Regions from separate parts of the Pantoea sp. SGAir0183 genome, predicted to be linked through region 3. Evidence: predicted binding sites of a transcription regulator. Region 3 holds the regulator's gene; each other region holds the start of a gene.
The links. Region 3 encodes Fur, which represses iron uptake genes when iron is present. Its sites were predicted from a motif close to ATAATAATGAGAACNACTATCAA; they were not measured.
Positions count from the first base shown of each region.

Region 1: a site for Fur is predicted at 2,254-2,276, ahead of C1N59_RS17005 (TonB-dependent siderophore receptor). Genes of this name have one in related genera too.
Region 2: a site for Fur is predicted at 5,280-5,302, ahead of exbB (tol-pal system-associated acyl-CoA thioesterase). Genes of this name have one in related genera too.

Region 1 is NZ_CP028053.1:3,656,087-3,665,988, reverse strand. Features, by position in the region: gene C1N59_RS17010 (MFS transporter) at 1-11, shown strand, start outside; gene C1N59_RS17005 (TonB-dependent siderophore receptor) at 50-2,167, opposite strand; gene urtE (urea ABC transporter ATP-binding subunit UrtE) at 2,456-3,154, opposite strand; gene urtD (urea ABC transporter ATP-binding protein UrtD) at 3,155-3,946, opposite strand; gene urtC (urea ABC transporter permease subunit UrtC) at 3,939-5,015, opposite strand; gene urtB (urea ABC transporter permease subunit UrtB) at 5,015-6,580, opposite strand; gene urtA (urea ABC transporter substrate-binding protein) at 6,658-7,926, opposite strand; gene C1N59_RS16975 (GntR family transcriptional regulator) at 7,957-8,658, opposite strand; gene uca (urea carboxylase) at 8,668-9,902, opposite strand, start outside.
Region 2 is NZ_CP028053.1:718,708-728,609, forward strand. Features, by position in the region: gene pcaH (protocatechuate 3,4-dioxygenase subunit beta) at 1-377, opposite strand, end outside; gene C1N59_RS03520 (bifunctional sugar phosphate isomerase/epimerase/4-hydroxyphenylpyruvate dioxygenase family protein) at 611-2,503, shown strand; gene C1N59_RS03525 (MFS transporter) at 2,783-4,159, shown strand; gene C1N59_RS03530 (hypothetical protein) at 4,175-4,690, opposite strand; gene exbB (tol-pal system-associated acyl-CoA thioesterase) at 5,386-6,111, shown strand; gene exbD (TonB system transport protein ExbD) at 6,117-6,539, shown strand; gene C1N59_RS03545 (MFS transporter) at 6,855-8,177, shown strand; gene C1N59_RS03550 (Csu type fimbrial protein) at 8,174-9,148, opposite strand; gene C1N59_RS03555 (fimbria/pilus outer membrane usher protein) at 9,145-9,902, opposite strand, start outside.
Region 3 is NZ_CP028053.1:3,130,192-3,140,093, forward strand. Features, by position in the region: gene kdpE (two-component system response regulator KdpE) at 35-709, shown strand; gene pgm (phosphoglucomutase (alpha-D-glucose-1,6-bisphosphate-dependent)) at 749-2,389, opposite strand; gene seqA (replication initiation negative regulator SeqA) at 2,415-2,966, opposite strand; gene ybfF (esterase) at 3,217-3,981, shown strand; gene ybfE (LexA regulated protein) at 4,145-4,420, shown strand; gene fldA (flavodoxin FldA) at 4,552-5,082, shown strand; gene fur (ferric iron uptake transcriptional regulator) at 5,420-5,863, shown strand; gene C1N59_RS14595 (hypothetical protein) at 5,923-6,318, opposite strand; gene glnS (glutamine--tRNA ligase) at 6,551-8,218, opposite strand; gene nagE (N-acetylglucosamine-specific PTS transporter subunit IIBC) at 8,370-9,902, opposite strand, start outside.

The DNA of each region.
Region 1 (9,902 bases), 530 kb from region 3:
CTGTGGCATAAGCGGTGACAGGCGGCACGGATTGCCGCCCTGGGAGGGATCAGAAATCGTAGCCGACGGTCGCCACCACGGTGCGCTCTGCGCCCCAGTAGCAGAAGCCCGTGCCGTAGCAGGCAGAAACGTAGTCGCGATCGGTCAGGTTATTGGCATTAAGCTGCACAAACGCGCCTTTGAGGCTGCTGTTCCAGGCACCTAAATCAGCGCGGACCGAGGCGTCAAACAGCGTAGCGGAAGGCAGACGTGTGGTGTTCTCATTGTCTGCCCACTGCCGACCAATGTAACGCACGCCAGCACCGACGCTGATTCCCGCATCAAACTGGTATTTCGCCCAGGCAGACGCCATCGAGTCAGGCGTCACGTAAGGCGTGTGGCCGTTATTGCCGTCGATGGAATCTTTGAAGCGCACATGGTTCACCGTCACGCTCGCCAGCGTGCTCAGTCGCGGGGTGAGCTGATTATGCGCTTCCAGTTCGAGGCCCTGAGAGTGCACTTTGCCAGCCGGTTCATAATAGGAGCCTACTACCACGCGGTTACCGACATCATTCTGTGTCAGGTCGTAGATCGCGGCGGAGTAGAGATCGGACGTGCCCACGGGCTGGTACTTAATGCCGGTCTCATACTGCTCCGAGGTCGTTGGCTTCAGCAGGTTGCCATCCCGTCCGGAAAGGGACTGTGGCGTAATCGCCTGGCTGTAGCTGACGTAGGGCGAAATCCCGTTATCAAAGGCATACAGCAGCGCCGCCCGGCCACTGACGTGATCATCCTGACGACGATATTGGGTATCGGTGCTGTACTGGCGGTTTTCAGACACGATGCGATCGTAGCGGCCTGAGAGATCCAGATGCCATTTGTCCCATTTCAGCTCATCCTGCAGGTACACGCCGGTTTGATAGTAACGACGCTGTGAATTTGTAAACACGTAAGCCGGATTCACGCCCACGGCCTGACCTGTCAGCGCATTGAGTGAACTGGCTGGGCCGCTGGCATCCCGTAAATCGTTCGTGTACTGATGGTATTCCGCACCCAGCACCACCTTGTGATCCACCGGACCGGTATTAAAGTCGGCTTCCAGCTGGTTATCAATCGCGTACGCCTGCAGCGACGAACGCGAGCCGGAATAGTAGCGATTGAGCAGTTCGGACTGCGGTGATGCCCAGCCAATCTGATAAACCTGATCCAGATCGACATTGGAATGGGAGTAGCTGGCATTCGAGCGAAACGCCCAGGTTTCATTAAAGCGGTGAGCGAATTCCGCGCTGTAAATTTGCTCCCGCCGTTTGAACTGATCCAGCGCGCTGTCGCCATCATAGAAACCGGTGCTGAGCTTACGCCCGTTATGTTCGGTGATGCTGCCGTCCCCAGGCACGGCACTGTGATAGCCGCCGGACGGATCTTTTTGCAGATAAGCGCGCAGCAGGAGTGACGTATCCTCATCAGGTTGCCACAGCAGTGAAGGCGAAATCGCATATTTTTCTTCGCGTGTGTGATCGTACTGCGTATCACTGTTGCGCGTTATGCCGGTCAGACGAAACGCCCACTGATCGTTGATGGCATTGGTGTAATCAAACGCAGCGCTGTTGGTGTTATGGTTGCCGGTAGACAAACGGAAATGTCCCTCAGGCGCATACTGCGGACGTCTGGAGCTTTCCATCACTAAGCCACCCGGCACCGTCTGTCCATAGAGGGCAGAAGAAGGACCTTTGATCACATCAATACGGTCGAGGAACCAGGGATCGACCTGCAGCACGTTATAGCTGCCGGGATCGCTCATCAGGCGCAGACCGTCCAGGAAAATGTTATCGACATCGCCGCCGTGGAAGCCGCGCAGAGAGACCGTGTCGTAGCGGGTGGCTGCGCCAGCGAAGTTCGTGAAGGCACCGGCGGTGTAGTTAAGCGCCTGATTCACATCCATTGCGCCCTGATCGGCCATTTGCTGGCGCGTCACGACCGAAACGGACTGACCGGTGGTAATCAAAGGACGATCGGTTTTGGTTGCCCCTTTACTGACGGTCGCCGTGTAGCCTTCAGTGGGCGTGGTCGATGTTTCTTCCGGCTTTGCTGTCACCACCAGCGTATCGGCGGCAAAGGAGACCGCAGGGGCGGCAATGGCGATGGAACACAGTAGCGCTAACCGTTTCGGGCCAAAAGGCATTCTCATTGTTTATCCCTTACAAAGGCAAATACAACGCGCCCGGTAGAAGAAAGGCGCAGAAAGTCATGTGACAAAGGTGTTATGCATATTGAATGCAAATGAGAATTATTATACTTACTGTTATTTATTACAAGATGTCTTGTGCGTTATTACACAAGAATTTAACGACGGAAAAGAAACGGGCCGGTCACGGATGCGTACCGTGGGCGTGCATGGCTCAGGTGGGAAGAAAGCGCAGGGTGCCGCGATCCAGGCAGGTCAGCCTGCGCGCCGACCTGCCTGACAGGAGGAGAATCAGATGGCGACCAGGCTCCGCACGTTATCCGTTTCCATCTCTTCACCGCGCCCGCGCTGGATAATTTCACCGCGCGACATGACCAGATAGCGGTCGGCCAGGTCCGCGGCAAAATCATAAAACTGCTCGACCAGCAGAATCGCCATGTCGCCGCGCTGTGCCAGTTGGCGGATCACCAGGCCAATCTCTTTGATCACTGAAGGCTGAATCCCTTCGGTAGGCTCGTCGAGGATCAGCAACTGTGGACGGCTGGCCAGCGCCCGGCCAATGGCCAACTGCTGTTGCTGGCCGCCGGACAGATCGCCGCCCCGGCGGGATTTCATATCGAACAATACCGGAAACAGCTGGTAAATCTCTTCAGGCACCTGCTTTGCCTGCGAGGATGAGAAGCGTGACAGACCCATCAGCAGATTCTCTTCAACCGTCAGACGCGGAAAAATCTCCCGCCCCTGCGGCACGTAAGCCATGCCGGCCTGCACGCGCTGGTGGGGCTTTCGCCCGTTGATGATATTGTCCTGCCAGCACACCTCGCCCGATTTAGCCGGTATTAAGCCCATCAGGCATTTCAGCAGCGTGGTTTTCCCCACACCGTTGCGGCCGAGCAGGCAGGTGACTTCACCCTGTTTAACCTCAAAAGACAGGCCACGCAGAATGTGGCTGCCGCCATAATACTGATGCAGTTCAGATACCTGTAACATTTAGCGCCCCAAATAAACGTCAATGACCTGCTCGTTGGCCTGTACCTCGCGCAGGGAACCTTCTGCCAGTACGGCTCCCTGATGCAAAACGGTGACGTGATCGGCAATAGTTTCCACGAAGCCCATATCGTGCTCAACCACCATAAGTGAATGCTTGCCCGCCAGACTGCGAAACAGTTCTGCGGTGTAGTCAGTTTCCGCATCGGTCATGCCCGCAGCGGGCTCATCAAGCAGCAGCAGGTGCGGTTCCTGCACCAGCAGCATGCCGATTTCAAGAAATTGCTTTTGGCCATGCGACAGCAGACCTGCCGTTCGCTGGCGGGCGGCGCTAAGCCGCAGCAGCGTCAGGATCTCATCGATCCGATCCCGTTGCGCGCTGTCAAGGCGCGCACGCAGGCTGGCCCAGACGGTTTTGGTGGTTTTCAGGGCAATCTCCAGATTCTCAAATACCGTCAGCGCTTCAAACACTGTCGGCTTCTGAAATTTGCGCCCAATTCCGCTACGGGCAATCTCCACCGGAGACAGGGCGATGAGGTTTTTATCCTGATCGTAAATGACCTGCCCTGTGTCGGGACGCGTTTTGCCGGTAATAACGTCCATCAGCGTAGTTTTACCTGCGCCATTAGGGCCAATGATGCAGCGCAGTTCACCGACGCCAATCTGTAAAGAGAGATTGTTAAGCGCACGAAACCCCTCAAAGGTTACGGTGATGTTAGCCAACTGCAGGACCGGATCGCGCTGGGCACGATAACGATCGGCTGGCAGAGTTTGGGTGAACAGGGTCTCAGTCATCTTTTCTCCGGCGCAGTAAACCCATCACGCCACGCGGCAGAAACAGCGTGACCAAAATAAACATCATCCCCAGGAAAAACAGCCAGTACTCCGGAAAAGCCACGGTGAAGACGCTTTTCGCGCCGTTGACGATGGCGGCCCCGAGCAACGGACCGATAAGCGTACCGCGCCCGCCAAGTGCGACCCAGATAGCGGCTTCAATGGAGTTGGTCGGGGACATTTCACTGGGGTTAATAATGCCAACCTGGGGCACATAGAGCGCGCCTGCCAGGCCACATAGCATGGCCGAGAGGGTCCAGACGAACAGCTTAAAACCCCGGGGATCGTAACCGCAGAACATCAGGCGGTTTTCGGCATCCCGAACAGCGGTCAGCACCCGGCCAAATTTACTGCGGGCCAGCGCGAAGCCCAGCACCAGGCTTGCTAACAGCAGCATGACGGTAGCAATAAACAAGCCGATGCGCGTGTTGGTTGAGGTCACACTAAAGCCCAGCAGGGTCGTAAAACCGGTAAAGCCGTTGTTACCGCCAAAACCGGTTTCGTTGCGAAAGAACAGCAGCATGCCGGCATAGGTCAGCGCCTGGGTCATGATTGAGAAATACACGCCTTTGATTTTCGAGCGGAAGGCAAAAAAACCAAACACCAGCGCCAGCAGGCCCGGCACGAGGACAATCAGACACAGCGCCCAGGCGAAATGCTGCGTGCCTGCCCAAAACCACGGCAGCCGATCCCAGGACAGGAAGGTCATAAACGCGGGCAGGCTGTCCCCGGAGGCCTGGCGCATCAGGTACATGCCCATCGCATAGCCGCCCAGCGCAAAAAACAGGCCATGCCCCAGAGAAAGTAAGCCCGCATAACCCCACACCAGATCCAGCGCCACCGCGACCACGGCGTAGCACAGAATTTTACCGACCAGCGTTAAGGTATAGGTGGAGATCGCCAGCGGATGCGAGGCGGGCAGCAGTGCCAGGAACGGCATGATCAGCAGCAGCAGCGTAACGACTGCGCCAATGCCCAGCGTCAGGCGCGGTGCCTGACGCGTCAGACGTAAGGTGAGAGGTTGCGTCATCAGTCAGTCACCCTTCCTTTCACGGCAAACAGTCCCTGCGGACGTTTCTGAATAAACAGCACGATCAACACCAGAATAAGGATTTTCCCCAATACGGCCCCCATCTGAGGCTCCAGCACTTTGTTGAGAATGCCCAGTCCCAGTGCGGCGACCACGGTTCCGGCAAGCTGGCCGACGCCGCCCAGCACCACTACCAGGAAAGAATCGATGATGTAGCCCTGGCCCAGTTCTGGCCCGACATTGCCTAACTGCGACAGAGCGACGCCGCCCAGCCCCGCGATACCGGAACCCAGACCAAATGCCAGCATGTCCACGCGGCCCGTCGGCACGCCACAGCAGTCGGCCATGGCCCGGTTTTGGGTGACGGCGCGCACGTTCATCCCCAGCCGCGTACGGTTGAGGAGCAGCCAGGTTAGTATCAGCACAAACACCACGAACAGGATGACTGCAATGCGGTTCCAGGGCAGAACCAGATTGGGCAGCACCTGCAATCCGCCCGACAGCCAGGCGGGATTGGCGACCTCCAGGTTCTGCGCACCAAACAGCATACGCACCAGCTGAATCAGCATCAGGCTGATGCCCCAGGTCGCGAGCAGGGTTTCCAGTGGGCGGCCATACAAATGGCGAATGATGGTGCGCTCCAGCGCCATTCCAATGGCTGCCGTCATCAGAAACGCGACCGGCAGCGCCAGCAGCGGATACCAGGCGATATACTGCGGTGCAAACTGCTGGAACAGGTTTTGTACCAGCCAGGTGGCATACGCGCCCAGCATCAGCATTTCACCGTGCGCCATATTGATCACCCCCAGCAGACCGTAGGTGATGGCCAGGCCCAGCGCGGCCAGCAGCAGGATCGATCCCAGCGAGAGCCCGCTGAATGCCTGCCCCAGCAGATCGCCCCACATCAGGCGACTTTTCATCTGCTTCAGGCTGTCTGCCGCTGCCTCTCGCACCGTTTCATCGGGCTCGGCTGCGGGCTGCGTCAGGCGCTGCAGGCTGGCCTGAGTATTAGGATCGCTGGATTCGCCCAGCAGTTTGACCGCTCGCAGCCGCACTATCGGCTGCGGGCTGGTCAGCTGCAGACTGGCCGCCGTCATGGCCAGCGCAGCATGAACCTGAGGATCCGTTTCAACACTGAGGCGTTTCTCTATGAGCGGAAGCAGGTCAGCGGCCGCGTCGTTTTGTAACTGCTGCGCCGCGCGCAGGCGCACGCCGGCATCAGGGCTTACCAGCTGATGGGCGGCGAGAGCACTGGCGACCAGTACACGCAGGCGGTTGTTCATAAACAGCTTTTTAACGTCGCCGTTGGGCTGTGCGGCGTCATCCAGTGGCTGAAGCGTATTCCCGGTTTTACTAAAGGGATGGTGGTTCTGATCCGTTACGACGGTTTCGGCTTTTAACGCTTCCAGCAAGGGTAAACGGCGGGCATCTGGCGCAGCGGCCCACTGTTGCAGCAGATCGGCCTGCTGAGTTCGGCTGGCGGCGGCAAAATCCGTAGCGGGTCCGGCGCTGGCAAACAGCGGCAGAAGCAGCAATAACGCTAAAAAATTCAGGCGAAGCATCATGGTGAGCCTCATCAAAAGGGCGAGCATAGGATGTCCTGACGGCCGCCCTCACAGCCAGCGCGAGGGCGGTCTGAGTTTTACTGCGTCGTTTTCACGGGATGATCCGGTTTTTTATCATTGCCGGGAATATACGGGCTCCAGGGCTGGGCACGTACCGGTTTGTCCGTCTGCCAGACCACGTTAAACTGACCGTTTTCTTCAACTTCGCCAATCATCACGGGTTTGTGCAGATGGTGGTTGGTCTGATCCATCGTCAGGGTAAACCCGTCCGGGGCCTTAAAGGTCTGACCGGCCATGGCCGCACGCACTTTATCCACATTGGTCGTACCGGCTTTCTCGACGGCCTGCGCCCACATATGAATGCCTACGTAGGTGGCTTCCATCGGGTCATTGGTTACCACGGTGCTGGCATTCGGCAGATTGTGCGCTTTTGCATAAGCCCGATAGTCGGCAACAAATTTCGCGTTGGTCGGGTTATCTAAGGATTCAAAATAGTTCCAGGCTGCCAGCTGACCGACCAGCGGTTTAGTATCAATCCCACGAAGTTCCTCTTCACCCACCGAGAAGGCTACGACCGGGATATCGGTGGCTTTGATGCCCTGGTTAGCCAGTTCCTTGTAGAACGGTACGTTGGAATCGCCATTGATGGTGGAGACCACCGCGGTTTTGCCGCCAGCGGCGAACGTCTTGATATTAGAGACGATGGTCTGGTAATCGCTGTAGCCAAACGGGGTGTACACTTCCTCGATATCTTTATCCTGCACGCCTTTTGAATGCAGGAAGGCGCGTAAAATCTTGTTGGTGGTGCGGGGATAAACATAATCTGTTCCCAGCAGGAAGAAACGTTTGGCCCCGCCGCCATCCTGGCTCATCAGGTATTCCACCGCCGGAATCGCCTGCTGGTTTGGTGCTGCACCGGTATAAAAGACGTTCGGCGACATCTCTTCACCTTCGTACTGCACCGGATAGAAGAGCAGGCCATTCAGTTCTTCAAAGACCGGCAGCACGGATTTGCGCGATACCGAGGTCCAGCAACCAAACACCACAGCCACTTTGTCCTGGGTCAGCAGTTGCCGGGCTTTCTCGGCGAACAGCGGCCAGTTTGAGGCCGGATCCACCACTACGGGCTCCAGTTTTTTCCCCAGCACGCCGCCTTTGGCGTTAATTTCATCGATGGTCATCAGGGCGACATCTTTAAGTGGCGTTTCAGAAATGGCCATGGTGCCGGAAAGGGAGTGCATGATGCCTACTTTGATGGTGTCAGCCGCCTGAGCGCTCCAGGCGAACCCCATGCCCGCGACGGTAGCTGAGAGAGCAAAAGCTTTAAGCAATGAACGTCTTTTCATCGATGGTAAACCCCTAATGGTATGGATACGTTATTCAATGGGTTGAAGCCGGGCCTGCTGGAGCATGTGTAGCGTGATTTTTCTGACCTCCGCTTTACTGACGGCAATGTGCCCGGTCAGGATCTGGCGGGCGTCGCGGGTCTCTTGCAATAAAATGGCTCGCAAAATATGTGCGTGTTCGCGATAGGTCGCCGCGATACGATCTTCCCGGGTAAAATCAAGTCGCCGGATAATGCGGATTTTCTCTGTCAGCTCGGCATGGATCCGCGCCATTTCCGCATTGCCCGCAGCGGCGACCAGCGTCATATGAAACGCCTCATCATGCTGTGAAACCCGTTTGCCATCTTCTACCTGCGCGGCTTCGCACCAGAACTGATACAGCTCGCGTAGTCGGTCGGCGCATTGGGTCGGCGGCAACGCACACAGGCGCGTGACCGCCTCGCACTCCAGGACGGTACGCAAATCGTACAGCTCTTCGAAGTAGGCAAAATCAAAGGCTTTCACCTGCCAGCCGCTGCGAAACCACACGTCGACATAGCCTTCACGCTCCAGCCAGAACAGGGCCTGGCGAACCGGAGTGCGGCTGACCGCCATGCGCTCTGCAATCTCACTTTCGCTGAAGCGGTCGCCGGGCATCAGGCGGAACTCAAAAATGTCGTTTTTCAGTGCCTGGTAAACCCGTTCTGCCAGTGCTTCCGGGCGGGCTTTGCTTCGTGTTGATCGGGTCGTCATCGGCGCTCCTTATTCCAGCCACAGCAGCGTGTCGCCAGGGCTGACAGGGCGGCCGGCCTGACAGGCCACGCGTTTCACCCGACCCGCGCAGGGAGCCGTAATGGCCAGTTCCATTTTCATTGCCTCAACAATCACCAGCGTTTGTCCGGCGCTCACCGTCTCGCCCGCCTGCACCAGCACTTTCCAGATGTTGCCGTTCATATCTGCCTGTACAGCCTGCGCGCTGTTATCCTCAGCGGGCGCGTCTGACTCGGCCTCAGTGGAAGCGGGGGCTTCCGGCTCCTCCTGCGACCAGAGCCGAACCTCCTGCTCAAATGCCGCGGCCTGGCGCTGGCGAAACGCCGCAATGTCGTCGGCGTTCGCCGCCAGAAACGCCTGGTGAGCGGCAAAATCGAATTCAGTTTCTTCGATACGCAGCGCAGCACGGCCCTCGCGGAAATCATCACGAAGTTGCGCCAGTTCCTCTTCGCTCACCGGATAGAAGCGCACCTGATCGAAGAAGCGCAGGAGCCAGGGCTCACCGGCACCGAACTGCGGGTTTTTCAGGAAGGTGTTCCAGATGGGTAACGTACGGCCGACCAGCTGGTAACCGCCGGGAGAGTCCATGCCGTAAATGCACATGTACATGCCGCCGATGCCGACGGTGCCCTCTGCGGTAAAGGTACGGGCCGGACTGTACTTGGAGCTGAGCAGGCGATGGCGAGGATCAATCGGCACCGCGCAGGGTGCACCCAGATAAACATCGCCCAGGCCCAAAATCAGGTAGCTGGCATTGAACAGCGTATCGCGAACCTGTTCACGATCGGATAATCCATTGATACGTTGAATAAAATCGACGTTATTGGGTAGCCAGGGCGCGCTGGCGCGCACGGTTTCTTTATAACGTTCGACGGCACCGAGCGTAGCGCTGTCTTCAAACGCCATCGGCATCCAGACAATGCGAGAGGGCACTTTCAGCGTGCTGACATCACCGAGCATGGCTTCCCGGGCCAGCAGCTCGGACATTAACTGGGACTGCGACAGGGTAAGGCTGTCATAGCGAATTTGCAGTGAACGCACGCCGGGGGAGAGCTCTTCGATGCCGTCAACCGGTCGCTCACGCAGCGACGCCATCAGCAGATGAACACGGAGGCGGAGCGCCAGATCCAGCACGTTGTCGCCATATTCGATCAGAATGTATTTATCGCCGGCCTGACGATATACCGCCTGCGGTGTGGTGTCGGTGGCGGCAACGGCGGCGAGCA
Region 2 (9,902 bases), 2.0 Mb from region 3:
CCAAAATTCGGATCGATGGGGGCCAGATACTGATCTTTTTTATGACGATAGCGACCGCCAGCATTGGCCTGCCATACCTCAACCAGGGCATTCCGCACCGGCTGACCAAACGCATCGCGCACGTAACCATGCACAATGATGCGCTCGCCAATCGGCAGGCCGTCCTTCGCATAATTAAGAATCAGATCGCTGTCCCGGGGGCCCAGCTCCTGACGGGTGAACACCGGTGCGGTGATTTCCGATAAGGAATTTTGCAGCGAAATCAGCGCATTGCGCGGCGAGCGCAGTATGCTGGTTTTGTACAACGGCGCAAGCGCCGGCGGGTGATGGCGGTAATCACGGTGTACCAGTTCACGGGCGGGCCAGTCATTTTTCATCCAGGCATCCTTATTGTTTTGTTTTTCGCGTACAGAGGAACGAGTGTAGGAAGCGTAACTTGTAAAAGAAAAGTGAAAAAACGTAGCTGTACTCATAACCAAAAATCATGACCTGTCACATTGACGAAATGTTCCATCTGGTTCATAACAATTGCCAATCTCCGTTAGCAGAACGCCTCGCTGCTGACTGGCTGCTTTAAGGTCACCCTGTGACCGTTTATCAGGAGGCAATAATGAAACGTTCTGTCGCAACGGTCTCGGTATCGGGCACGCTGCCGGAAAAGCTGCGCGCAATCGCCGCCGCCGGCTTTGATGGTGTCGAAATTTTCGATAACGATTTAGTCTATTATCCCGGCTCACCCGTGGAGATTCGCCAGTTGTGCGAAGAGCTGGGCCTGGAAATTTTACTGTTCCAGCCCTTCCGTGACTTCGAAGGCGGCCCGCGTGACAGGCTGGCACAAAATCTGGCCCGTGCGGCGCGCAAGTTTGAGGTGATGACGCAACTGGGCTGTCAGCGGATGCTGGTATGCAGTAATGTGTCACCCGACTGCAGCGATGATTTCAACACCCAGGTCAGCGATCTGCGTGCGCTGGCGGAGCTGGCCGCGCAGTACGGTATTACCCTCGGTTATGAGGCGCTGGCCTGGGGCCGACATGTCAGCCTGTGGCGTGATGCCTGGGCCCGCGTGGAAGCGGTGGACCATCCCTCCTTTGGCATTGTGCTCGACAGTTTTCATATTTTATCTCGCGGCGACAGCCTTGACGGCCTGGACATCGTGCCGCCCGAAAAAATAGTGTTCGTGCAACTGGCAGATGCGCCGCTGCTGAAAATGGACGTGCTTTCCTGGAGCCGTCACTTCCGCTGCTTCCCCGGCCAGGGGGAACTGAATCTGACGCAGTTTATGACGCAGCTGTCAGCACATGGCTATCGCGATGCCTGGTCGCTGGAGATTTTTAACGACGGATTCCGCGCTTCACCGGTAGTGCCGACGGCGCAGGACGGCTACCGATCGCTGTTGTGGCTGGAGGAGCAAACCCGCGACTGGCTGGTCAGACAACCGCTGCTGCCCAGCGCGCTGGCTTCACTGGCGGGAGAAGAATTATTTCACTCAGCGCCTCAGCCGCCGCTGCTGGCACTGGAGTTTATTGAATTTGCCGTCAGCCATAACGATGCGCTGGCGTTAGGGCAGTGGCTCACGCAGCTTGGCCTGGTGCACGCGGGCGAGCACCGTTCGAAACAGGTTTCGCTTTATCGCAACGGCAAGGTCAACGTCATTCTGAATGCGCAGCCCGACAGCCAGGCCAGCGGTTACTACCATCAGCATGGTATTTCCCTCTGTGCAGTGGCCTGGCGCGTACGCGGCGTGGAGAACCTGATTCAGCGGGCGCAGGATTATGGCTACGCTATCTGGCAGGGCGAAACCGGCCCAAATGAACGTCAGATACCGGCTTTATGCGCGCCGGATGGCAGCCTGATTTATCTGGTGGAAGACGAGCCCGCCGGTCAGGACGGTTACCACAGTGATTTCAATTTAACGCATCGCAGCGCGCCTCAGCCTGCGATGCAGACCCTGGATCATCTGGCGATCGCGTTGCCGGATGAAGCGCGCGACAACTGGATTATGTTCCTGCGCAGCGTACCGGGCTTTGTTCAGGATACCGAATGGGAACTGCCTGATCCGCTTGGGCTGGTGCGCAGCCGCGTTTTACGCAGCCCGAATGATGCTATCCGTCTGCCGTTGAATATGTCAGTCAGCCGGGAAACGCAGATCGCCCGTGCGTTGACGACCTACCAGGGGGCGGGATTACAGCACGTGGCGTTTGGTTGCGACGATCTGTTCAGCGCAGTAAAAGCCGCTCGCGAACGCGGCCTGAAAACCTTGCGCATCCCCGCTAACTATTATCAGGATCTGCTGGCGCGCTTTGACCTCGACCCGGATTTTCTGGCGCAGTTACAGCGCTTTGACGTGATGTATGATAGCGATGAACAGGGCGGAGAGCTGCTTCACGTCTATACGGAACCCTATGAAAAAGGGCGCTTTTTCTTTGAACTACTGGAGCGGCGGCGTCGCTATCACGGCTTCGGTGCGGCAAACGCGCCGGTACGGCTGACCGCCATGCGGTAATACACAGGGGCCAGGCTGACTGGCCCCGTTACCCCAATCCCGCGTTTTCTCTCTTTCCCTTTGCTGGCATCACGCCGATCACGCTCACAATCCTCACCGGACAGTCCAGACAGACTTTCCAGAAAATTCCTTATTTTTAACAAGCCATTAACGCATTTCAGCTGCCCGCACGGGCGCAGGTTGCGCGATAAACGCACAAAATTTCGATTATCGCCATTTCTTGCCCTGCAGCGCCTGCATATAGTAACTGCACATTACTTATTTCACCGGAGAGTCACCGTGGCGGAAAGCAAAGCAATTGATGTTCGGGCGTTAATCGACAGCCGCCCGCTGGGAATGTGGCAAAAGATGGTGGTGCTGTTCGGCTTCTGCATCATCGCGCTTGATGGGTTCGATATCGCCATCATGGGGTTTATTGCCCCTGAATTAAAAGCAGACTGGGGGATCACGAATCGCGAACTGGGGCTGATTATCAGCGCGGCGCTGGTGGGACTGGCGCTGGGGGCGATGCTCTCGGGTCCGCTGTCCGATAAGCTGGGCCGAAAAGTGGTCATCATTAACAGCGTGTTCTTTTTTGGCGCGTGGACGCTGATCACCGCCTTCTCGCAAAATATGGAACAGATGGTCCTGTTTCGCTTTCTCACCGGCCTGGGTTTAGGCGCGGCGATGCCGAATGTGGGGACGCTGGTGGCAGAGTTTGCCCCGGCCAGACGGCGCGCCTTTCTTATCACCGTCGTTTTTTGTGGCTTTACTTTTGGCGCGGCACTGGGCGGTTTCGCCGCCTCCTGGCTGATGCCGCACTTTGGCTGGCATGCTGTGCTGTTGCTGGGCGGCATCCTGCCGATCCTGTTTGTGCCGTTACTGCTTTGGGCGCTGCCGGAGTCGGTCTGCTTTCTGGTGGTCAGGCGCGCGGCCAGCCAAAAAATTCACCGTATCCTGGCGAAACTGGCCCCGGATCTGGATCTGCAACAGTGTACGCTGGCGTTGCCCCCGGTCAGTCGGGCTCACGCGCAACCTGTTAAAGTCGTCCTCAATGACACCTACCGCTTCGGCAGCCTGATGCTGTGGGGCGCCTATTTCACCGCACTGTTTCTGTTTTACACCCTGGGCAGCTGGCTGCCGATGCTGATTAAAGACAACGGTTTTAGCGTGGTTCAGGCAGCGGTTATTACGGCCCTGTTCCAGGCTGGCGGCACATGCGGTTCTCTGTTTTCCGGCTGGCTGATGGATCGTATTGAATCGCATCGTGCCTTATCGCTGATTTACGGTGCGGGTGGACTGTTTACTGTTTGTATGGGGCTGTCGATGACGCATCCGGTGTTGCTTGGCGGCTGCGCACTGATGATAGGCTTTTGCATTGGTGGCGCGAACACCGGAATGAATGCCCTGTCGGCCAGCTTTTATCCCACCGAGGCGCGGGCAACCGGTTCCAGCTGGATGCACGGCGTCGGGCGCGTTGGCGCAATCCTGAGTGCGCTGGCGGGCGCGGAAATGCTGGCGCTGGGATGGGGCGTTACCACGATTTTCGCGGTATTAGCGATTCCGGCCTTGCTGACGGTGGCAATGATTGCGGCGAAAGGACGCTATCAGCAGCGCCAGCGCGCGGACAGCGGCACCGTCTCCCGCTGGGGCGTCAGCCCGGGGGATATCCATTAACCTGCCCAGCCGCCGTCAATGCAGACAGGGCAGTAAGCCCGCGTCCATGTCCCGTTGCGGCACAAACAGATTTTGCTGTGCCGCGTTGTCTGCCTGACTCAGGCAGGGCGGCAGCGGTTGCGCAGGGCGCTGACGCAGTAAGGTATCAGGCTGGAACAGGGGGGAGGTTGACGTACTTACCGGTGTTGGCGCTTCCCCGCTGTCTGCACGGAATGGCGGCCGGACGGACTTTTTACCGGCGTGATGCGCATAGTGAAAACGCTTCAGTTTGCCCGGCGGTGCCGCATTGCGTGAAGCATGAATAAAGCGAATGAGCGCGACCGTGCGGAGCTGACGACTGAAACACTTCACCATACCGGATGAGGGCTTGCCCGATTCATAGCAGCGCCTGAAGAAGTGTAACGTAATCAAGGTGTTCGTCGCGGCATAGCACGCCCCTGAACAGGGTGAAACCATGCCCGATCCCGGCAACAGCAGTGAGATAAGCAGGAAGACGCGCGACAGCCAGAGAGAGGCTGGGCGTCCCGGCATTTGTGGCGAGTCCTCAGCGCCTGGTACAGATACCAAAGAGGACCGGCGCGCGCCGGCACTCAGTGACGCATCTTCCGCATGGGCCCGGACGGATTGCCGATCAGCGTGGCGATTGCAGGCAGCGATCCTGTTATGTGAAGCACAGCGGCCCTGCTGCTTTATTCGACGAAAAAACGTCATCAGGCTGGCGATAAAGAGGTTACTCATCGGCTGTTTTCATTATGTTTGCGCAACGGCCACTTACAACAGGCAAACCCTGACTGGCGGCCTCAATGTTTTACGTGCTGGCTTATCTGACAATGAAAATTCAGATTGATGCTGGACCGGATAAAATTATTTTTCTCGCGCCATTATGACGCCCGATGGCTTATTAAACGCCACAAAACACTTTCCCTGCGTCTGCGGTTAGCGTGCTCAGCAGGGCGGGCTGCGGATCAACTCACTCTCCATGCGCATCAGCCATCGACCAGGCAGTTTCTGACCGCCCTCATCGCTACGTTGCATACTGTCCGGATACAGGCAACACGGTGCAACAGATACGGCTACGCGTTATCCCTTCTTCCAGCGATGTCCAGCTATTTGATTGTAAATACTAATGAGAACCACTATCAATTCGATTGATTTTTGCTATCATTTGCCCTTATTCCGCATCCTGTATATGAAGTTGGAGAAGCAGCGTGGTAGCCAGTGATTTAATGCAAGCGGACCTTTCCGTGTGGGGCATGTATCAGCATGCCGATATTGTGGTGAAGGTTGTCATGATCGGTCTGTTACTGGCCTCAGTCGTGACCTGGGCCATTTTCTTCGGGAAGTACGCTGAGCTGAGCGCCGCCAGACGTCGCCTGAAGCGTGAACAGCTGGCATTAGGCGAAGCCCGCAGTCTCAATGATGCCGCGCGCGCGGCCCAGAGCTTCCATGCGGCCAGCCACAGCGCGGTGCTGTTACATGATGCGCAAAACGAGCTGGACCTGTCCGCAGGCGTGGAAGAAACCGGCGGCATTAAAGAACGCACTGCGTTTCGTCTTGAGCGTCGGGTTGCGGCATTCTGCCGTCATGCGGGGCGCGGGAATGGCTTCCTGGCCACGATTGGCTCGGTGGCGCCCTTCGTCGGCCTGTTTGGTACCGTCTGGGGCATCATGAACAGCTTTATCGGTATTGCCAAAACCCAGACGACTAACCTGGCGGTCGTGGCACCGGGTATCGCCGAAGCGCTGCTGGCGACGGCCATTGGTTTAGTCGCGGCGATTCCGGCGGTTGTGATTTATAACGTGTTTGCCCGTATGATCGCTAATTACAAAGCCTCCTTAGGCGACGTTGCCGCGCAGGTCATGCTGCTGCAAAGTCGCGATATCGACCTGGGAAACCTGGCTCAGCCTGAGGTCAGCCGTCCTGCCGCCGCGCAAAAACTGCGTCTGGGGTAAGCGTTATGGCAATGCGATTTAACGACAGCTCAGAAACCGATGGTGAAATGCATGAAATCAACGTCACGCCGTTTATCGACGTGATGCTGGTACTGCTGATTATCTTTATGGTGGCTGCGCCCCTGGCAACGGTGGATGTGCGTGTGAATCTGCCCGCGTCCACCAGTGCGCCGCAACCGCGTCCGGAAAAACCGGTCTATCTCTCGATTAAAGCCGATAAGCAGCTTTACGTAGGTAACGATCAGGTGAACAAGGACGCGCTTATCAACGTGTTGATGCAGCAGACGCAAGGCAACAAAGATACCACCATTTTCTTCCAGGCCGACAAATCGGTCGATTATGAAACCCTGATGAGCGTGATGGATGAACTGCGCACGGCGGGTTATCTCAAGATCGGCCTGATGGGGATGGAGACGGTAAAAAAATAACGCGTCGTTGATGTGCGCAGGCTAAACCCGTCCTGCACAGCCTTGCATTGAGTGCGTTTCGCCTGTTTCTCCTTCATCCGTTTATCCCTTGTTTTGTAAGACAGCGCGTTCAGCCCGACGCGCTTTTTTTATGCCTGAATTTTTGCCACATCTTGTCTGGCAAATCCTGCGCCGAGCAGGCAGTTACGCTACTGTAACCCTTCTGTTAATTTCTTGTTACTTAAACCAGAGAGTTTGTAAAGTGCAATGGTGATGGAGGTCACATTAATCTCACCTCTGGCAGGCTAAAAGGGATAAAAAACCAAGGAAGCAGTTATGAGCCAAAGTGAAACTTTACAAAAGCCGCCAAAAGGTGCGGCCAGAACCATTTTCAATGTTACCAGCGGTAATTTCCTTGAAATGTACGATTTTATGGTGTTTGGCTACTACGCCACGGCCATTTCCAAAACCTTTTTCCCCGGAGACGATCCCTTCTCCTCGTTAATGCTGACACTGATGACCTTCGGTGCCGGCTTTCTGATGCGTCCTCTGGGGGCGATTATTCTGGGAGCGTACATTGACCATCATGGCCGTCGTAAAGGACTGCTGTTAACGCTTGGGCTGATGGCGTTAGGCACGCTGACTATCGCACTGGTCCCGGGTTATGCCACCCTGGGTGCCGCCGCACCGATACTCATTTTACTTGGTCGCTTATTGCAGGGTTTTTCTGCCGGGGTAGAACTGGGCGGCGTTTCGGTTTATCTGGCCGAAGTGGCACCGAAAGGGCGTAAAGGGTTCTTTGTCAGCTGGCAGTCCGGTAGCCAGCAAATCGCGGTGATCTTCGCGGCTCTGCTGGGGCTGGGGCTGAATCATCTGCTCTCACATGATGAGGTGACCGAATGGGGCTGGCGTATTCCGTTTGTCGTGGGCTGCCTGATCGTCCCTTTCCTGTTCTATATTCGTCGCATGCTGGAAGAGACCGAAGCCTTTAGTCAGCGTAAACACCATCCATCAATGACCGACATTATGCGTTCCGTCGCCAGCAATTGGGCACTGGTGCTGGCCGGTATGCTGATGGTGGTGACCACCACGGTGATGTTTTACATGATCACCGCGTTCACGCCAACCTTCGGCAAGACCGTATTAATGATGAGTGACAAACAGGCCTTTATGGTGACGCTGTTTGTGGGGATTTCCAACCTGTTCTGGCTCCCGGTGATGGGCGCGCTGTCTGACCGCGTAGGTCGTCGTCCGCTGCTGCTGACGTTTACGGTATTGATGATTGCCACCGCCTGGCCTGTGCTGCACTGGATGGTTGGCGCGCCGAGCTTCGGCCACCTGCTGGCGGCGGAGCTCTGGCTCTCCTTCCTGTACGCCAGCTACAACGGCGCGATGGTGGTTTATCTGGCAGAAATTATGCCCGCTGAGGTGCGTGCCGCCGGTTTCTCGCTGGCTTACAGCCTGGCCACGGCGCTGTTCGGTGGCTTCACGCCCGCCGTTTCCAGCTATCTGATCCACGCCAGCGGCGATAAGGCGATGCCCGGCGCGTGGCTGACCTTTGCGGCCATTTGTGGATTAATCGGGACATTACTGATTGGCCGCATGGTGAAACAGTATCGCGCCCGGCATAGCGGAACCCCCGTCAGCGCGCCGCTCTAAAACGCGATATCCACCACGACGCTGTCGGTATAATTCCCTGCAGGCGGCGTATTTTGGGTGGTGAGGACACGCGCAGTGTAGTTGTAGCTGCGCGTCAGCCCATCGGTACTGACGGTATCCGCCGCCGTGCTGCTTACCCGTTCCGTGCCACTCGGTCCCCAGCGATTACTGGTCGTTCCTTTATAAATCTCGTAACTCAGTTGGTTCGTCCCACTCGCCATATTACGTACGCTGCTTACCGCGTTATTGCCGTTGCTTAACCCCACTGTATAGGTGCTTCCTTTACTGCACAGGACATTGATGGTTTGTGACACGCTGCCAAAACTGGCGACCAGCGGTGCGCTGCCAAAGCTGATATTGGGCGCAGTGATGGCGGTACAGTCGTTGCTGAGCACCACGGTAACAGTAATGGGAATGACGCCGCTGCCGGTTTGCGGTGTGAGACACAGGCCAACAGCCGAAACGCTGGTACAGATGTTGTAGGTGACCGTCATATTCAGCGTCACCGTGTAGGTCCCGGCGGCCACGGTTTGCCCGGTGAGGGTGCGCAAATAGACCGGAATGGCAAAGTTGAGACTACCCAGCAATCCCGCCAGGTTGATTAAGGTGGCGGAGTTGTAGACAAACGCAGGTCCGCCAATGGTGAGCTCACTGGCACAGGCGCTGTCGGTACATAACCGCACCGGAATGTTGTCGCTGCCGGTATCGCCGCTCCGTTTGAGGATGCCGCGCGTCCCATTGGCGTTGCTGGCGCTGGTCAGCTGAAAGGTGATCTGGTTATTGCTCAGCAGCGACAGCGCGCTGCCGGCCCCGCAGTTGACGTCAGCATTGGTCGAGGTGCTACTGACCGTGGTGTTAGCCACAAAGGTGGTCACACTGCCAAAGCTGGCGCTGGAGGCGGGCAGGGCACAGGCGGCGTAACTCAGCGAGGGTAACAGCAGCAGGCAAAGCAGCAACATTAGCGTTTTCATGGGGTGATTCCGGCAGTGGCGTTATCGGGATTAGGCACGGATGCGCCTCTGGGGAGCGGCGGCAACGGGCAGGTAAGCGGGCCATACGTTTTGAGTGCCTGCGGCTGACCGCCAGGCAACGTCAGGATCGTTTCGCAGGCGCGGCCATCAGGGGCGATCACGCGGATGGGATTGGTGGCACCCAGTTCTTCCATCCAGACAATACCGTCCCAACCCACATAGCCCGTAGCCCGTCCCGGCCGAATCACCTGGCTGGACACGGGCAGCGGCTTATCCTGACCGTCATGCAGTATCACGCTGGCGGCGCGCAACCGCTCGACCGGGAAGTTCAGCAAAAACCCACTTTGCCGTTTAACGGCAAAGCGCTGCTCGACGTTGGGCACCGTCATATCGGCGGGCAGATCGAGCGTATCGATGTCGTATTTAGCGGGATAGTAGCTGCTGATCGACGGCACCAGCAGATAGCCCTGGCGGTCGGTGCGTCCCATCGACTGATTTTCATAGCGCACATTCACGTCAGGGTAATGGGTTTTCACCACCACAAACGCATCGTTAATGGTGTTAGCGGCAAACACCTGGCTGTCCATTAACACCACCGAGCCGGACACATCGGCCCACTGGGTGAGGTTGTCGTCATCGCCGTAGAAGCCGGCAGAGGTATCGATCTTGTTATTGCGGTAACGCAGACTGCCCTGGCGATAGTCGCCACTGTTGCCGCCCTGGTTCGCCCAGGAGGCATCCCAGGCGAATCCGC
Region 3 (9,902 bases):
GTGTTTTCCCTTTTCAGGCAATGGCAGGATTGGTGTGACCACGGTTTTAATCATTGAAGATGAGAAAGAAATTCGCCGCTTCGTGCGCCTCGCGCTGGAAAGTGAAGGCCTGAAGGTTTTCGATGCTGAGACGCTGCAACGTGGGCTGATCGAAGCCGCCACGCGAAAGCCCGATTTAGTCATCCTTGATCTGGGTTTACCTGATGGCGACGGCAAGACGTTTATTGGTGAACTCCGCCAGTGGAGCACGCTGCCAGTTATTGTTCTCTCTGCCCGTACTGACGAGCAGGACAAAATTGACGCACTGGATGCTGGTGCCGATGATTACCTGACTAAACCTTTTGGGATTGGTGAACTGCTGGCGCGTGTTCGGGTCGCCCTGCGGCGTCATGCCGGGAAGCACCCGGATCCGAAGGTCAGCTTCGCCGACGTGGTCGTCGATATTGCCGCACGCCGCGTGCTGCGCGCGGGCGAAGAGGTTCACCTTACGCCCATCGAGTTTCGTTTGCTGACCACATTACTGAATAACGCGGGGAAAGTTCTGACGCAGCGTCAGCTGCTGAATCAGGTCTGGGGACCCAATGCTGTCGAACACAGCCATTATCTGCGCATTTATATGGGCCATCTGCGTCAAAAGCTTGAAGCCAATCCGACACAACCCGTTCACCTGCTGACGGAAACCGGTATCGGCTACCGGTTCATGCCATAAAAAAAGCGCCAGCGGCGCTTTTTTTATTTAACAGATTTATCAGGCGTTTTTCAGCACTTCACTGACAATCTCGACGGCTTCTTTCTCGATCTGCGCACGGTGCTCTGCGCCCAGGAAGCTTTCACAGTAGATCTTATACGCGTCTTCGGTGCCCGATGGACGCGCAGCGAACCAGCCGTTTTCCGTCATGACTTTCAGTCCACCGATAGACGCGCCGTTACCGGGAGCGGCCGTTAAGCGCGCGGTAATCGGATCGCCCGCCAGCGTATCTGCACTGACCATTTCAGGTGACAGCTTCGACAATGCGGCTTTCTGCGCTGATGTTGCTGGTGCCTGCAGACGGTTGTAGCTTGGCGCACCGAAGCGTGCAGCCAGTTCATCATAGTGTTGCTGCGGGTTCTTGCCCGTTACGGCCGTAATTTCTGCCGCCAGCAGACACAGGATGATCCCGTCTTTGTCGGTTGACCAGGGTGTGCCGTCGAAGCGCAGGAATGACGCGCCCGCACTTTCTTCGCCGCCAAAACCAAAGCTGCCATCAAACAGGCCATCCACGAACCATTTAAAGCCCACCGGAACTTCTACCAGCTTGCGGCCAATATCGTCCACGACCCGGTCAATCATCGCACTGGACACGAGGGTTTTACCCACGGCAACATCCTGACCCCACTGCGGACGGTGCTGGAACAAATAGTTGATCGCAACGGCCAGATAATGGTTTGGATTCATGAGCCCGGCAGGGGTAACAATGCCGTGACGGTCATAATCTGGATCGTTTCCGAAGGCCAGATCGAATTTGTCTTTGTAGGCCAGCAGCCCCGCCATGGCGCATTCGGACGAACAGTCCATGCGCACCACACCATCTTTATCCAGGTGCATAAAGCGGAAAGTCTGGTCGACAGCGTCATTCACCAGCGTCAGATCCAGCTTGTAGTGCTCAGCGATACGCTGCCAGTAAGCGATCCCGGAACCGCCAAGCGGATCGACACCAATCTTCAGGCCCGCTTTCTGAATCGCAGGAATGTCGATGATCTGTGACAGACCTTCCACGTAAGGCTGAATCAGATCTTTTTCATGGATGTGGCCGCTGGCCCAGGCCTGATCCAGTGACAGACGTTTAACGTCTTTAAGGCCGTCTTTCAACAGCTGATTCGCGCGGTCTTCCACCACTTTGGTAACGTTGGTATCTGCCGGCCCACCGTTTGGCGGATTGTATTTAATGCCGCCATCTTCCGGGGGATTGTGCGACGGCGTAATCACAATGCCATCCGCCAGTGGGCCGCCGGATTTGTTGTGTTCAAGGATAGCGTTCGAAATCGCAGGCGTTGGCGTATAACCGTTATCCTGCTGAACGATCACATCAACCCCGTTTGCGGTCAGCACGGACAGCACGGACAGCAGCGCGGGCTCAGACAGCGCGTGCGTATCTTTACCCACATAGCACGGGCCGGTAATACCGTTCTTTTTACGCTCTTCCGCAATCGCCTGCGCAATCGCCAGAATGTGCTTTTCGTTAAAGCTGTGACGTCCTGCGCTACCGCGATGGCCTGATGTGCCAAATTTCACCGCATGTTCTGGATTCGCCACATCGGGCTGCAGGACATAATATTGTGAAGTTAATTGTGCAACGTTAATCAAATCGCTCTGCTGGGCAGGCTGCCCGGCACGGGGGTGATTGGCCATTGGCGCTTCTCCCTGACGCTTCAGTTTAAATGGTGCCGCAAACTTTCTCAGCCAGTTCCGATGGGAACTGCATCGACAGCATAATGTGTTCGATCATGCTGCGTTTACGACCGGTATTGGTATTCGTAATGACCCAGTACGGCGTGCCGGGCACATGCTTCGGCTTGGTATGGGTGCCGCTTTGCAGCAGCGTGTGCTCATCGCCTGCAAAATAGATGCGCGTACGGCCCTGCATGGAGGTGGTCGCCTCAGCAAACGCGGCCGTATCCAGACGATAGAGCGTTGACAAGATTAGCATAAAGCGATTTACCGCCCGCTTCTGCTCTGCATATTCATCAGAAAGCAGCAACTCGCGCACCGCACGAACACGATCCTGAGGGCGTGACTCATTCCCTGCCGACTGTGCCGTTTTAGACGGCTGCGAGGCGGCAACAGGCTGTGTTTCGGTCGCGGTGGCTGTCTGACCCGCAGTAAACTTCAGCATACGGCGCAGAATATCGGATGCGCTTTCGCCAATATGTTGCGTGTGGCTGGCAATATAACGGTAGAGCTCTTCGTCAACTTCGATCGTTTTCATCTTATTCCGTACGGTTTTGACTCACGACAGAACCCGCGATTTTCTGAAAATCCAGAGGTGAACACCGGGGTTTCAGGCCGTGTGCAGGTTCTAACATGAAGATTATAAAGTTAAATTCAGACAGGCTGATAGCATTCAAACGGTTTAGGGGCAAAAGTCAGAATATGTCCTAATGCCACCGGAAGCAGCGCACCTGAAAAGGTGAAACCATGATAACCTAAGCGCAGGTCTCACACTTAAGAACTTTGCTATGATTTTGAATGCCCGTCTGCAAACTGAACAATCTTCTGCTGATTCCACACCCGTTCTGCTCATTCACGGTTTGTTTGGCAGTCTTGATAACCTCGGCGTTCTGGCGCGCGGTCTGAAAGATGACCATCCGCTTATCCAGGTTGATGTGCGTAATCATGGCTTATCTCCGCGCGCTGACGAGATGACCTATCAGGTTATGGCCCAGGATATGCTGGACACGCTTGATGCGCAGGGCATTGAGCGCCTTTCCGTCATTGGTCACTCCATGGGCGGTAAAATTGCCATGACGATGAGCGCCCTGGCCCCTGAGCGGATAGAACAGATGGTGATGATCGACATTGCGCCCGTCGACTATCAGACGCGCCGCCACGACGAAATTTTTGCCGCGATCCGAGCCGTCACCGACGCGGGCGTGACGCTGCGCAGTGAGGCGGCCGGGATTATGCGTCAGCATCTTAACGAAGAAGGTGTGATTCAGTTCATCCTGAAATCGTTCAGTAGCGGTGAATGGCGCTTTAACGTTCCAGCGCTCTGGGACAACTATGCGTATATCACGGGTTGGGAAACGGTGCCCGCGTGGCCGCACCCGGCGTTGTTCATTCGCGGTGGTGACTCCCCTTATCTGGACAATCAGTACCGTGACGCGATACTGCAACAGTTTCCCGCCGCGCAGGCGCACGTGATTGGCGGTGCAGGTCACTGGGTCCACGCCGAAAAACCTGATGCTGTTTTACGCAGCATTCGCCGCTTTTTTGCACGATAAATCCGCTTAACTGGCTGTAAAAGTTTAGGATTGGCGTCCATGGTTAGCCTGGAGTATGATGGCGCGCTAAATTTTTGCCGTGGGCGCGTATCCACGGTAAAAGCCAGTAATTTAATCTGCGCAGCGGCACGATCCGTTTGCGCCCATTCAGTTGTACTAAGCCATGGCAAAAGAAAACACTGACCGCACGACGCTCGATCTGTTCGCTAACGAGCGTCGCCCTGGTCGCCCTAAAACCAGTCCGCTTACGCGTGATGAACAACTGCGTATCAATAAACGCAATCAACTGAAACGTGACAAAGGGCGCGGGCTTCGCCGTGTCGAACTCAAAATGAACAGCCAGGCGGTAGAAGCGCTTAATACGCTGGCTGAACAGCGTAATCTCAGCCGCAGTGAATTAATTGAACAAATGCTGCTGGCGCAACTCAAACTGGACTAACGCACGCAAACCGCACACAGAAACAAATGTCGCGGCTTTACAAGTTCCGCCCTTTTGCGTGGTCTGCTATCATTTGCTGAATATGCTCAGGCATTCATTCTATCATCAGGATTTAAGAGGTTATTTTACCCATGGCAATCGTAGGCATCTTCTTTGGCAGCGATACCGGTAACACCGAAAACATTGCAAAAATGATCCAGAAACAACTGGGCAAAGACGTTGCAGAGGTTCACGACATCGCGAAAAGCACTAAAGAAGATCTGGAAGCCTTTGACATCCTGCTGCTGGGTATTCCGACCTGGTACTATGGTGAAGCACAGTGCGACTGGGATGACTTTTTCCCGACGCTGGAAGAGATCGACTTCAACGGTAAGCTGGTGGCGCTGTTCGGTTGTGGCGATCAGGAAGACTACGCCGAGTACTTCTGTGACGCGATGGGCACCATTCGTGACATCATCGAACCTAACGGTGCCATTATCGTGGGCCACTGGCCAACCGAGGGTTACCACTTCGAGGCCTCAAAAGGTCTGGCAGACGATAACCACTTCCTGGGCCTGGCGATTGATGAAGATCGCCAGCCAGAACTGACGAACGAACGCGTCGACAAGTGGGTTAAGCAGATCTTCGATGAACTGCAACTCAAAGAAATTATCGAAGCCTGATAGCCGTGAGCGCAGTGTGGGCGCTGGTCCACACTGCATCAATGGCTTTTCCTATAAAAATAATAGCTACATTTTTGTAACTTTCCGCATTTAGTCTGTAGAATACCCGCATCGATCATCTGCTTATTTCCCTGGAATTGAGATGACACAACGCGAAATGGTAGCCAGCCCGCCCTCCATGCTTTGTACCGCGAACATCGCCACGGTTTCATCGCAGGCAGCATCGGTTTTCATTTCAGCGCATCAGTTCTATAATGAGACGCAAATGAGAATGGCGGTCGATCGACATACAGGCTACATGCCACAAGAGTGACCAAAGTAACAGGACAATATCCGCATGACTGACAACAACACCGCATTAAAGAAGGCTGGCCTGAAAGTCACCCTGCCCAGACTCAAAATTCTGGAAGTGCTTCAGGAACCTGCATGCCATCACGTCAGCGCGGAAGATCTGTATAAACGCCTGATTGATATGGGCGAAGAGATTGGACTGGCCACGGTTTACCGTGTACTGAACCAGTTCGACGATGCCGGCATTGTGACCCGCCACAACTTTGAAGGCGGTAAATCGGTGTTTGAGCTGACGCAGCAGCACCATCACGATCACCTGATCTGTCTGGATTGCGGTAAAGTCATTGAATTTAGTGATGAGTCTATTGAAACGCGTCAGCGTGATATCGCGACCCGTCACGGTATTAAGCTCACCAACCACAGCCTGTACCTGTATGGTCACTGTGCCCTGGGCGATTGCCGCGAAGACGAAACACTGCACGACAAGTAACGTTTGTCAGACGGTAAAGAAAAAGCCGATGCCTGCATCGGCTTTTTTGTGCCTGTCAGTCACGCCACCAGCGTTTCCTGCAGGTAGCGCCAGCGGGGCACCGAGGTGGAGCAGTCCAGAATCGCAACGGAAATGCGGCTTTTATTTTCCCCATTCATCATCTGCACTTCCCGATACTGAATGGTGACCTCGTTAGCGTGCTCTGACAGGATCACATGTTCGCTGGTCGCGATGCGCATCCCTTCCCGTGCGCCCTGTAAGCGGCGAAAGAGTTCTTCAACCTCATTGAGGTTCAGCATCTTGCCCTGTGGCGTGACCATCTGGAAGTCAGGATGAAAATGAGAAAGCAGCAGATGAAAGCTGTCACCACTGTCACGGCTGTGGTTAAAAATATGTTCAATGAGTTGATGTAAGACGACAACGCTGTGTTTGGCTTCCTGTGCGAAAACTGTCATTTTTTTCCTTTTTAACCCGCAAACAAAGACTACAGAGGGTTAGCGTACCTGAAAAAAAATAATTCACACCGGGAAAGTTATTAAAAAAATTAAACTGAGAGCGATTCCACAGAAGTAAAATTAATCGAATTAAACGGGTTCAGGACAAATGTCGGCGCTAAAAAAAATCCACCCAATAAAAAAGGGCGATTGCTCGCCCTTTACCGATCATCTGATGACCATGCGGCGTAAATTATTCGCCGTTTTTCGCCCAGGTATCGCGCAGACCAACAGTACGGTTAAACACTAACTGCGACGGTGTTGAATACACACTGTCAGCGCAGAAATAGCCTTCACGTTCGAACTGATAAGGCGCACTGGCTTCTGCGTCACGCAGACCGGGTTCAACGAAGCCGTGTTTAATCGCCAGCGAATCCGGATTGATTGTCGTCAGAAAATCATCCGCCGCACCCGGATTCGGGACGCTGAACAGACGGTCATACAGACGGAATTCTGCCGGTAGTGCATGTTCAGCTGAGACCCAGTGGATAACCCCTTTGACTTTACGGCCATCAGCAGGATCTTTGCTCAGCGTATCGACGTCACAGGTGCAGTAGATGCAGGTGATATTGCCTTCTTCATCTTTCGCGGTCCGTTCCGCACGGATGACATAGGCATTACGCAGACGCACTTCTTTACCCAGCACCAGGCGCTTATATTGCTTATTCGCCTCTTCGCGGAAGTCGGCACGATCGATCCAGATCTCGCGGCTAAAGGGAACATCGCGTGTGCCCATTTCCGGTTTGTTAGGATGATTTGGCATGCTGAGCACTTCATTGTGCCCGGCAGGCAGGTTTTCCAGCACAATTTTCACCGGATCCAGCACCGCCATCGCCCGCGGCGCATTTTCGTTGAGATCGTCGCGGATACAGGATTCCAGCGAAGCCATTTCAACGATGTTGTCCTGCTTCGTGATACCAATGCGGCGGCAGAACTCACGAATGGAGGCCGCGGTGTAACCACGACGACGCAAACCCGACACGGTTAACATGCGCGGATCGTCCCAGCCTTCAACATGCTTCTCGCTGACCAACTGCGTCAGTTTGCGTTTTGACATCACCGCATACTCCAGATTCAGGCGCGAAAACTCATACTGACGCGGATGAACAGGAATAGTAATGTTATCCAGCACCCAGTCATACAGGCGGCGGTTGTCCTGGAATTCCAGCGTGCAAAGGGAGTGCGTAATGCCTTCCAGCGCATCCGAAATGCAGTGGGTGAAATCGTACATCGGGTAGATGCACCACTTATTGCCGGTTTGATGATGCTCGGCAAACTTGATGCGGTACAGCACCGGATCGCGCATGACGATAAAGCTGGAAGCCATGTCGATTTTCGCGCGCAGACAGGCTTTGCCCTCTGCGAACTCGCCATTGCGCATTTTTTCAAACAGCGCGAGGTTCTCTTCCACACTGCGGTCGCGGTAAGGGCTGTTTTTACCCGGTGCCGTTAAGGTACCGCGGTATTCACGAATTTCGTCTGGCGTCAGTTCATCAACGTAGGCCAGGCCTTTGTTGATCAGTTCAACGGCATAGTGATAAAGCTGGTCGAAATAGTCAGATGAATAACGAACCTCGCCGCTCCAGGTAAAACCCAGCCACTGCACGTCACGCTTAATGGATTCGACGAACTCCATATCTTCTTTGACCGGATTGGTATCGTCAAAACGCAGATTGCACTCGCCCTGATAATCTTGTGCAATACCGAAATTCAGGCAGATTGATTTAGCATGGCCGATATGCAGATAACCATTTGGCTCTGGCGGAAAACGGGTATGCACACTGCTGTGCTTACCGCTCGCCAAATCCTCGTCAATAATCTGACGAATAAAGTTCGTTGGGCGGGCTTCAGCCTCACTCATCTCAAAATCCTCAACGCATAGAATGGGTGGTTTATACCACGTAATATCCGGGTATGATCCACAAAGCGTTGCAGAGAAACAACCGTTTGTTGGGCGATTAAAATAAAAAAGGCAGGAATCGCTTCCTGCCTTTTGTTGAGGATACAGGGAATTAGCCTTTTACTTCATACAGCGGGGTTTCACCGGCGATGACCTGGCCCTGCGTCAGCAGCGTTAAACCGGCGAAGTCTTCAATATTGCTCACCACCACCGGACTGATCATTGAGCGGGCATGGGCGTTAAGATAGTCCAGATCCATCTCCAGCACCGGCTGGCCTGCTGTGACCTGTGCACCCTCTTCCACTAAACGGGTAAAGCCCTGACCGTCCAGCGCCACGGTATCCAGCCCCATGTGCACGACGATCTCTACCCCGTTTTCACTTTCCAGACAGAAAGCATGGTTCGTGTTGAAAATTTTCACCACCGTACCGGCTACAGGCGCAACGACGCGCTTGTCGCTCGGCTTAATCGCCACGCCATCACCCACGGCTTTACTGGCGAAAGCCTCATCCGGCACCGCATCCAGTGCGATAACCTCACCGCTCACCGGGGCCACCAGCGTTGCGATAACGCGTTTTTCACTGTTCAGGACGGCCTGGGGTTTGGCCTCGTTAGCGGGGGCTGGCGCACTGCCACTGCTGGCTGCGCCAGCAACCGGGCCTTTCACCAGCACTTTTTTCATGGCCGTGGCGATACTTTCCGCCTGGGTACCCACGATAATCTGGACACTTTGCTTGTTGAGGCGAATCACACCCGACGCACCCAGCCGTTTTGCCACACCTTCGTTAACCTGGCCCGCATCTTTCACGTTCAGACGTAAACGGGTAATACAGGCATCAATGGCGGTAAGGTTGTCTGAACCGCCCACCGCGCCGATGTAGCGGCGTGCCAGTGATTCCGTGGCGCTTTCACCATTATCAGTGGTATCAACGTTCACGTCATAACCGTCCGCTTCATCCCCCGCTACCGCCAGTTCACGACCTGGGGTCATCAGGTTGAATTTTTTGATGGTAAAGCGGAAGACCAGATAATAAATCACGAAGAACACCAGGCCCTGCGGAATCAGCATGTACCAGTGCGTCGCCAGGGGATTACGGGTAGAGAGCACCATATCCACTAATCCCGCACTGAAGCCAAAGCCGGCAATCCAGTGCATGCTGGCAGCGATAAAGACCGAGATGCCGGTCAGTACAGCATGGATGACATACAGTACCGGTGCCACGAACATAAAGGAGAATTCCAGCGGTTCGGTGATACCGGTAAAGAATGCTGCGAAAGCGGCCGCCAGCATGATACCGCCCACTTTTGCCCGGTTTTCAGGGCGAGCGCAATGGTAAATTGCCAGCGCCGCGCCCGGCAAACCGAACATCATAATTGGGAAGAAACCCGCCTGATAGCGGCCAGTGATGCCCGGGATAGCAGTGCCATTTGCCAGTGACTGCGCACCGCCGAGGAATTTAGGGATATCGTTAATGCCTGCTACGTCGAACCAGAAAACGGAGTTCAGCGCATGATGTAAGCCAACCGGAATAAGCAAACGGTTAAAGAAGGCGTAAACACCCGCACCAACCGATCCCAGTTTTTGTATATGCTCACCGAAGCTCACCAGACCATTAAAGATGACAGGCCAGATGTACATCAGGAT